DNA from 2 places in the Photobacterium piscicola genome. Region 2 is predicted to be linked to the other one. Evidence: predicted binding sites of a transcription regulator. Region 2 holds the regulator's gene; the other holds the start of a gene.
What was found. Region 2 encodes MetJ, which represses methionine synthesis genes. Its sites were predicted from a motif close to TTAGACNTNTANANGTCTAA; they were not measured.

Region 1: the regulator MetJ is predicted to act here: its motif matches at 2,470-2,489, upstream of metN (methionine ABC transporter ATP-binding protein MetN).

The regions. Positions count from the first base shown of each region.
Region 1 is NZ_CP175534.1:993,696-998,135, forward strand. It holds gene ACJZU6_RS04885 (MetQ/NlpA family lipoprotein) at 1-559, opposite strand, end outside; gene ACJZU6_RS04890 (methionine ABC transporter permease) at 612-1,298, opposite strand; gene metN (methionine ABC transporter ATP-binding protein MetN) at 1,288-2,322, opposite strand; gene gmhB (D-glycero-beta-D-manno-heptose 1,7-bisphosphate 7-phosphatase) at 2,615-3,172, shown strand; rRNA gene ACJZU6_RS04905 (16S ribosomal RNA) at 3,770-4,440, shown strand, end outside.
Region 2 is NZ_CP175534.1:557,256-561,695, forward strand. It holds gene priA (primosomal protein N') at 1-1,348, opposite strand, end outside; gene rpmE (50S ribosomal protein L31) at 1,616-1,828, shown strand; gene metJ (met regulon transcriptional regulator MetJ) at 1,949-2,266, opposite strand; gene ACJZU6_RS02690 (O-succinylhomoserine (thiol)-lyase) at 2,574-3,740, shown strand; gene ACJZU6_RS02695 (bifunctional aspartate kinase/homoserine dehydrogenase II) at 3,740-4,440, shown strand, end outside.

The DNA.
Region 1 (4,440 bases), 440 kb from region 2:
CGGCTTCTAATTCTACGATTTTAAGATTTTTAGGATTATTCACAATATCTAATACTGTTGCGGTTAAGCCTGTATTTGGTTTTAGTGTAATTAGTCCTTGTTGTTGTAATAATAATAAAGAACGGCCAAGGTTAGTGGGATCATTGGGTACTGCAATTTGATCTCCATCTTTTAATTCATCCAGTGATTTTATTTTATTTGAATAGCCAGCAATAGGGTATACAAATGTATTGCCAGCAATCGCAAATTTATAACCACGATCTTTAATTTGTTGATCTAAATATGGCTTATGTTGAAAAGCATTAGCGTCAATAGAGCCCTCTGCTAATGCTGCATTAGGTGATACATAATCTGTAAAAGTAACTAATTCAACATCAAGCCCATATTTATCTTTTGCTTGTTTAGCAGCAACTTCTGCTACTTGTTCTTCAGCTCCCGCCATGACACCAATTTTTACTTTACTGTTATCAATGGGGGTTTCTTGCTCACTACAGCCTGTTAATGTGATAGCTGCAGCAACGCCGGCAATGGCAAAAAGGTGTTTAAGATTGAACGCCATAGTATTACTCCTTAAATGGGCTTTCCTTGATGATATAAATAATCTTTTGTTACTAACGGTGATCGACACGTTTCACTAAGTGATCACCAATTGATTGAATAAGTTGGACTAAAATAACAAGCATAATGACGGTGATAGCCATGACGGTGCCATCAAAACGCTGATAACCATAGCGAATACCAACATCACCCAACCCTCCGCCACCTACGGTCCCCGCCATGGCGGAATAACTAATTAAAGTCACTAAAGTAATGGTGATCGCATTAATAATGCCGGGTAAAGCTTCGGGTAATAATACTTTAGCTATAATCTGCATTGGTGTTGCACCCATAGCTTGTGCTGCTTCTATTAGTCCTGTTGGAATTTCTAATAACGCCCCTTCAACTAAACGCGCGATGAAGGGAATTGCACCGACTGTTAGTGGCACAATGGCGGCAGCGGTACCAATAGAACTGCCAACTACAAATCGTGTAAAAGGAATAATGGCAACTAACAGAATAATAAAAGGGATTGAACGGCCAATATTAACCACAATACCTAGAATTTTATTTAAAACGGGGTTTTGCCATAAACCATTTTTTTTGGTGAGGTGTAATGTGACACCAAGAGGAATACCAATAACAAAGCCAATGAAACCGGACACTAACACCATGGTTAAGGTTTGTCCCAATGCTTCGATAAGTAATTCAGTTAGGCGCTGATTGCTCTGCCACCATGTTGTTATTGCATCAAGCGACATATCCTAGTACCTCAACATTTAATTTGTGATCACGTAAAAACCTAATAGCGTTATCAATGGCAGTTTGAGTACCAAAGAACTCGGCAAGCATTAATCCAAACTTAACTCCGCCGGCATAATCCATATTTGAACTAAGAATACTGATATCAAGATTAAACTCGCGTGCAACTTGGCTAATTAACGGCGCATCAACAGAGTCTCCAGTAAATTCCAGCCTAATAAGGGGATAACTTCCTTTTACCGAGGTTGGTGTCATTCTTAATTGATAATCTTCAGGAATCGATAAATCTAACGTTGAGCGAATAAACGCTTTAGCTAATTCAGTTTTCGGGTGTGCAAAAATATCACCGACAAGGCCTTGTTCGACCAATTCACCACCACCAATAATCGCAACTTGATGACAGATACGTTTAACCACATCCATTTCATGAGTAATCAATAAAATAGTTAAGTTAAGTTGCTGATTAATTTTACGTAATAAAGCCAGTATTGATTGCGTTGTTGCGGGATCAAGTGCGCTGGTGGCTTCATCACACAATAAAACTTTGGGATCAGAGGCTAAAGCTCGTGCGATAGCTACCCGTTGTTTTTGACCACCACTTAAGTTTGATGGATAGCTATTACGTTTATCTTCTAGACCAACTAATGACAGTAACTGAGTAACCTTGGTATTTATTTCGAGTGTTGAAAGACCAGCAAGCTCAAGTGGTAATGCAATGTTGGTATAAACGGTGCGTGATGAAAGCAAATTAAAATGCTGAAAAATCATCCCAATTTTACGACGAGCTAAAGTTAATTCATTAGATGAGAGGGTGGTTAAATCAATACCATCAACAATAACATTACCTGTTGTTGGCTTTTCTAATAAATTCACACATCGAATGAGCGTACTCTTTCCTGCTCCTGATGAGCCAATCACACCGAAAATTGTTCCCTGTTCTATGCTGAGATTAATATCTTTTAGCGCATTGATTGCTTTCTCACCTTGATAGAACACTTTATTGACTTGTTTTATTTCTATCATTGAACTTCCTGATTAATTAGATGCAATCCATTATGTGCAAATAGTGCTATATTGCATTTATTGTTAATAATTGGTTGTATCAGTTAAAATATATCAACTGCTGTTAAGTTGATGCTATTTCCAATCGCTTTTTAAGTCAATAGCTATTTTTACGTCTAGACGTCTAAATGGTTGTGGGTTTATTACAGTACTCTGTTCATGGCTAATCAGTCTTGTGGATGTGATAACTAATACTTTTCAATACCAACTCGTGACATAATCAAACCAATATCTAATTGTTGAGGGCTTTCTTTTGGCCAAACCAGCTGTCTTTATTGATCGTGATGGCGTAATAAACGTTGATCACGGCTATGTACATACTGTTGATGATTTTGAATACATTGATGGTGTTTTTGATGCATGTAAAAAATTCAAAGAAATGGGTTACTTACTTGTTTTAGTTACTAATCAATCTGGTATTGCTCGTGGTATCTTCAGCGAAGATGAGTTTATTTCTTTGACTGAATGGATGGATTGGAATTTCGAAGATCAAGATATTGAATTTGACGGTATTTACTATTGCCCACACCACGCAACGGAAGGCAAAGGTGAATATTTACAAGATTGTGATTGTCGTAAACCAAATCCAGGCATGTTTATCTCGGCGCAAAGTCACTTGAATATTGATATGTCAAAATCAGTAATGATTGGTGATAAAGCCGATGATATGAAAGCAGCGATAGCGGCAGATGTTGCTTTTAAAGTATTAGTACGTACAGGTAAAGCGATCACTGAAGAAGGTGAAGCTCTAGCAGATGCTGTTTTAGACAGCGTTAAGAATGTACCAGCATGGCTCGCTGAAAACGCGTAATTGTTCATGTTATAAAGCAGTAGGTGATCTACTGCTTTTATTTTATGGATTATCAATAAAGTTTTGCACCTTATCTTTTTGTCATTATTCCCGTTTATTGTAAATCTCCACGTGTTGTTTCTTTGCTTCTAGTTTTTATAATCATTTTATCTGCTTTTTTAACGCTCATTTCGCCATCACTATACGATTTAAATACAAAATTAAATGAAGCCATTATTAATTTTTGATTAAAAAATGGATGAAATATAAATTTTTGTATAAAAAAAAAGCGGTTGATTATTTTGATGTAAAAAAACTATTGTCAGTTTTAAAAATTCTCCTATAATGCGACCTCACTGACACGGGCAACGGCGCAAGCGGTTACCGAAAGTCAGTATTGTTCTTTAACAATTTGACCATGCAATCTGTGTGGGCACTCGTTGAATAGTTAAGTCGAAAGATTTATCAATGAACTGAGTGACCAATACAAAATAACGTAAATTGTTTTGGCACAGTCAATTCATTATCGTTCTGTTGGAACGATAATAGCTTTAAAATTACTAAGGTAGTTTTGAAGTCAGTATTCATTGAGCCGTCTCGAAAGAGACAACAAAACTTTAATTGAAGAGTTTGATCATGGCTCAGATTGAACGCTGGCGGCAGGCCTAACACATGCAAGTCGAGCGGTAACAGAAAGAAAGCTTGCTTTCTTTGCTGACGAGCGGCGGACGGGTGAGTAATGCCTGGGAATATACCCTGATGTGGGGGATAACTATTGGAAACGATAGCTAATACCGCATAATCTCTTCGGAGCAAAGAGGGGGACCTTCGGGCCTCTCGCGTCAGGATTAGCCCAGGTGGGATTAGCTAGTTGGTGGGGTAATGGCTCACCAAGGCGACGATCCCTAGCTGGTCTGAGAGGATGATCAGCCACACTGGAACTGAGACACGGTCCAGACTCCTACGGGAGGCAGCAGTGGGGAATATTGCACAATGGGGGAAACCCTGATGCAGCCATGCCGCGTGTATGAAGAAGGCCTTCGGGTTGTAAAGTACTTTCAGTTGTGAGGAAGGCAGTTAAGTTAATAGCTTGGCTGTTTGACGTTAGCAACAGAAGAAGCACCGGCTAACTCCGTGCCAGCAGCCGCGGTAATACGGAGGGTGCGAGCGTTAATCGGAATTACTGGGCGTAAAGCGCATGCAGGCGGTCTGTTAAGCAAGATGTGAAAGCCCGGGGCTCAACCTCGGAACAGCATTTTGAACTGGCAGACTAGAGTCTTGTAGAGGGG
Region 2 (4,440 bases):
CATCACAACGATCACACTCTGCGATCCAGCCGCACTCATGGCACATCATCGCGGGTGAAAATCCACGCCGATTAAGAAACAGCATCACTTGATTGCCCGCATTGAGGTGCTTACGCATTTCTGCAATTAATGGTGCTGATAACCCCGCGTTTAAATACAGGCCTTTGACATCAATAACACCATGACGTGCAGCACTCGCATTACCTGCACGTTTAGAGAGTGTCAGATAGTGATATTTGCCTGTTTGGGCGTTATGCAGTGTTTCCAGTGCTGGCGTTGCTGAACCTAACACTATCGGAATATTTTCTTTATTGGCTCGCATTACGGCTAGATCACGAGCGTGGTAACGTAAGCTATCTTGTTGTTTATATGAAGCATCATGTTCTTCATCGACAATGATAATGCCAAGGTTAGCAAAAGGTGTAAACAGTGCCGAACGGGTGCCAATAATGATTCCAGCTTGATTATCTCGTCCAGCAAGCCATGCCGCCATGCGTTCGCTATCGTTTAAACCCGAATGTACGGTTTCTAATGGCACCTTAAAACGGCGCTTAAAACGATTGATTGTTTGTGGTGTTAGGCCAATTTCTGGCACTAAAATTAACGCCTGTTTACCCGCCGCTAAAATGGGCTCAAGTAAATTAAGATAAACTTCGGTTTTGCCTGAGCCTGTAACACCATCGAGTAGATAACAACCAAATCCTGGATTACTGTTTACCGTTGCAATCGCTAATGCTTGTTCTTCGTTTAAACGTGGTTTCTGTTCTGTAATTTCAAATTGTGGCAGCCACTGACGTTGTTGTGGTTGATGTTGTTGTTCGCTGATCCAACCTTTTTGCTCGACAGTTTTGAGGGTGGTGCTGCTGACGTCATGAGTGAGTAAGTTTTCATGACTGAGTGGACCATGACGTAATAGATTTAGGATTTGTGCTTGTTTAGGCGCGCGTTTTAAGCCATTTAGCGGCTGATCTCGACCTGTTTCAGTTAGGTGCCAATACTTTAGTGGCGTGGTTGATGCTTCTCGACCTTTACGCAGTAATGCAGGCATCGCATTGGCAAGGGCATCACCTAATGGATATTGATAATAGCTACTGGCCCATTTTAATAAGCTAAATAAAGCAGGTTGCCATAAAGGTTGATTATCTAATACTTGCTGAATAGGTTTTAACTGTTGAATAGGAAAATCAGAATCATGCCCGATAGCAACCACAATCCCGACTAATCGTTGTCGACCAAAAGACACCAGCACGCGACCACCAATAATTGGAGTGGTGTTGGGTTTGATGAGATAGTCAAAAGTTTTATCAAGTGGGACAGGTAAAGCAACGCGTGCTATTGGGTGGTTCATATTTTATCGCTTTAATTGAGCTTGTACTAAATAGTAACAGATCACGTGATAAGGGATAAGTACTGCTATGTTGCAACTATTATTGACTGTTTTAGTGATCAATAAAAGAGCGATAAAAAAACAGTGACTGAGTTGATCTCTGTGGAATGATTGATTACTATACGCCGCCTGATTTGTCGTAAATTAACGACAGACTATTTTATTAACCACGTGTGGTGCCCGGCTTTGGATCGGGAGAGCGACACGGCCTTAACTTGAGGTTTCCCCATGAAACAAGGTATCCACCCAGAATACAAAGCAGTAAACGCACGTTGTTCTTGCGGCAACACTTTCGTATTTAACTCTACTATGAGCAAAGACATCAACCTTGATGTATGCGATAAGTGTCACCCATTCTACACTGGTAAGCAACGTCAAGTTAGCTCTGGCGGTCGTGTGGACAAATTCAACAAGCGTTTTGGTGCGCTTTCTAGCAAGTAATTATTTGCCAGATGAATTTACAAAAAAGGGATGCGCAAGCATCCCTTTTTTTATGGCTGAGATTTGGCAATTATAAAAAAACCAGCAGAAGTGCTGGTTTTTTGCTATTTCATGTCCATATTATTCATTAATGTCTTCGTAGCTGATACCCATCGCTTCCATCAATGCTTTCGCTTCTGCGGGCAGATCGTCGGGGTGATCTTTACGAATATCATCATCAGTGGGTAGTGGTTGTCCTGTGTAGGCATGTAGGAAAGCTTCACAGAGTAGTTCACTGTTGGTAGCGTGGCGCAGGTTATTGACCTGACGGCGAGTACGTTCATCAGTAAGAATTTTGAGAACCTTTAATGGAATAGACACTGTAATTTTTTTTACTTGTTCATTTTTCTTACCGTGTTCTGCATAAGGGCTAATATATTCGCCATTCCACTTTGCCATGTTTTACCTTCTCAGCGATGTTTAATTAATGATGATAACAATGTCGCGATGACGGTTGTTAGTACATAGTCATGATAGGCGGCGATATTACGTGAACATCACTGATTTGTCCTCTACAGTGATAGACAACAGTTGCTAGATCACGACTATTTTTTTCAATGACTGAATTTTAGCGGGATTTACCGCTATAAGCAAAGACATATAGACGTCTAGAGGTGTTGACGTCTTGTTTTGATGTGGTTAAGGTTGTTAACAGCCATCATTATTTATTTACAGGGTTCACCCCCTTATAACAAGGAACGTTATTATGAGTGATAAGCAGCCTGCGACTATTGCCGTTCGTAGCGGTATTGACGTTGATTCACAATATAATGCAGTTGTGCCGCCAATTTACTTAACGTCCACCTACAGTTTTCCTGCGCTAGGTGAGTTACCGCAATATGATTATTCCCGTTCAGGCAATCCAACTCGAAATACATTAGCTGATGCTCTGAGTGATATGGAAGGCGGCGCGGGGGGCGTCGTCACCAGTTGTGGTACTGCTGCGATGAATTTATTGGTGTCTGCGCTTTTAGGGCCTGATGATTTATTGATAGCTCCCCATGATTGTTATGGTGGCAGTTATCGATTGTTTAATACCCGCGCTCAAAAAGGGGACTTTAAGGTCCTGTTTATAGATCAGTCGGATCCTGATGCCTTAGCGGCAGCATTGGCACAAAAGCCGACGTTGTTATGGCTTGAGACTCCCTCAAATCCTTTAGTGCGCGTGATTGATATTACGGTGGTTTGCCAACAAGCACAGGTGGTTGGTTGCCAAGTTGCCGTTGATAACACTTTCCTATCGCCATTATTACAGCAGCCGTTATCGCTTGGGGCTGATTTTGTGGTGCATTCAACCACTAAATACATTAATGGTCACTCTGATGTGATCGGGGGTGTTTTAATTGCTAAAGACCAAGCTGCGGCTGAAAATCTAAGTTGGTGGGCTAATTGTATTGGGGCGACAGGAGCCCCTTTTGATGCATATTTGACCTTGCGTGGATTGCGAACATTGGCGCCTCGAATGAGGATGCATGAAGAAAATGGGGCAGCAGTGCTGGCTTATTTGCAGCAACAACCCTTGGTTGGCACTATTTATCATCCAAGTTTGCCCACCCATCCTGGGCATGAGATAGCGAAGCGTCAGCAACGTGGTTTTGGCTCGATGATGAGTTTTGAATTTGCTGGAAGTTATCAACAACTGGCGTTGTTTGTTAAAACATTACAATTGTTTTCATTGGCAGAATCATTAGGGGGGACGGAGAGTTTAATTGCTCATCCGGCTTCAATGACTCACCGTGCCATGAGTGATGAAGCGCAACGAGCCGCTGGGATCTCTACTTCTTTGTTACGGTTATCGGTAGGTTTAGAAGACCCACAAGATTTGATTGCTGATCTTAAACAGGCGTTCGCTATTGCAAAGGAGGGCTGCTGATGAAAAAAGATCTGCGCCAATTACATAAATTTGGCGGAAGTAGCCTTGCCAATGCTGATTGTTATCGTCGTGTCGCTGATATTTTACGTGCGTATTCTAATTATAATGATTTAGTGGTGGTATCGGCGGCAGGGAAAACCACCAATCAATTATTATTATGGCTAGAACAATTAGTCACTGATGGCCGCTTAGCCCATGAAACCTTACTCTCTATTCGAGTATTTCAGCAGCAATTGATCAATGAGTTACTTGATCCTCAAGACGCAGAGCCACTACAACAGCAGTTATATGCGGAGTTGGCGTTAATTGCTCAGTGGGGACAATTAACCATGACGGCCGAGGTGAAAAATGCGGTTTTAGGTCATGGTGAATTATGGTCTGCACGGTTATTAAGTGCCTTATTAAACCAATGCCAATTAGCGGCGATAGATATTGATTCACGTTTATTTTTACGGGCCGATCATGCGGTGCAGCCTGAAGTGGATAAAGTCTTATCTGCACCCTTATTGGATCAATTGTTAGCGCAATATCAACAGCAACGATTAGTGATCACTGGTTTTATGGCGGCGAATCAGCACCAGCAAACGGTGTTACTTGGTCGTAATGGGTCTGATTATTCTGCGACGATTATTGGTGCTTTAGCCAAGGTTGACCGAGTAACAATTTGGAGTGATGTCGCGGGTGTTTATAGTGCCGATCC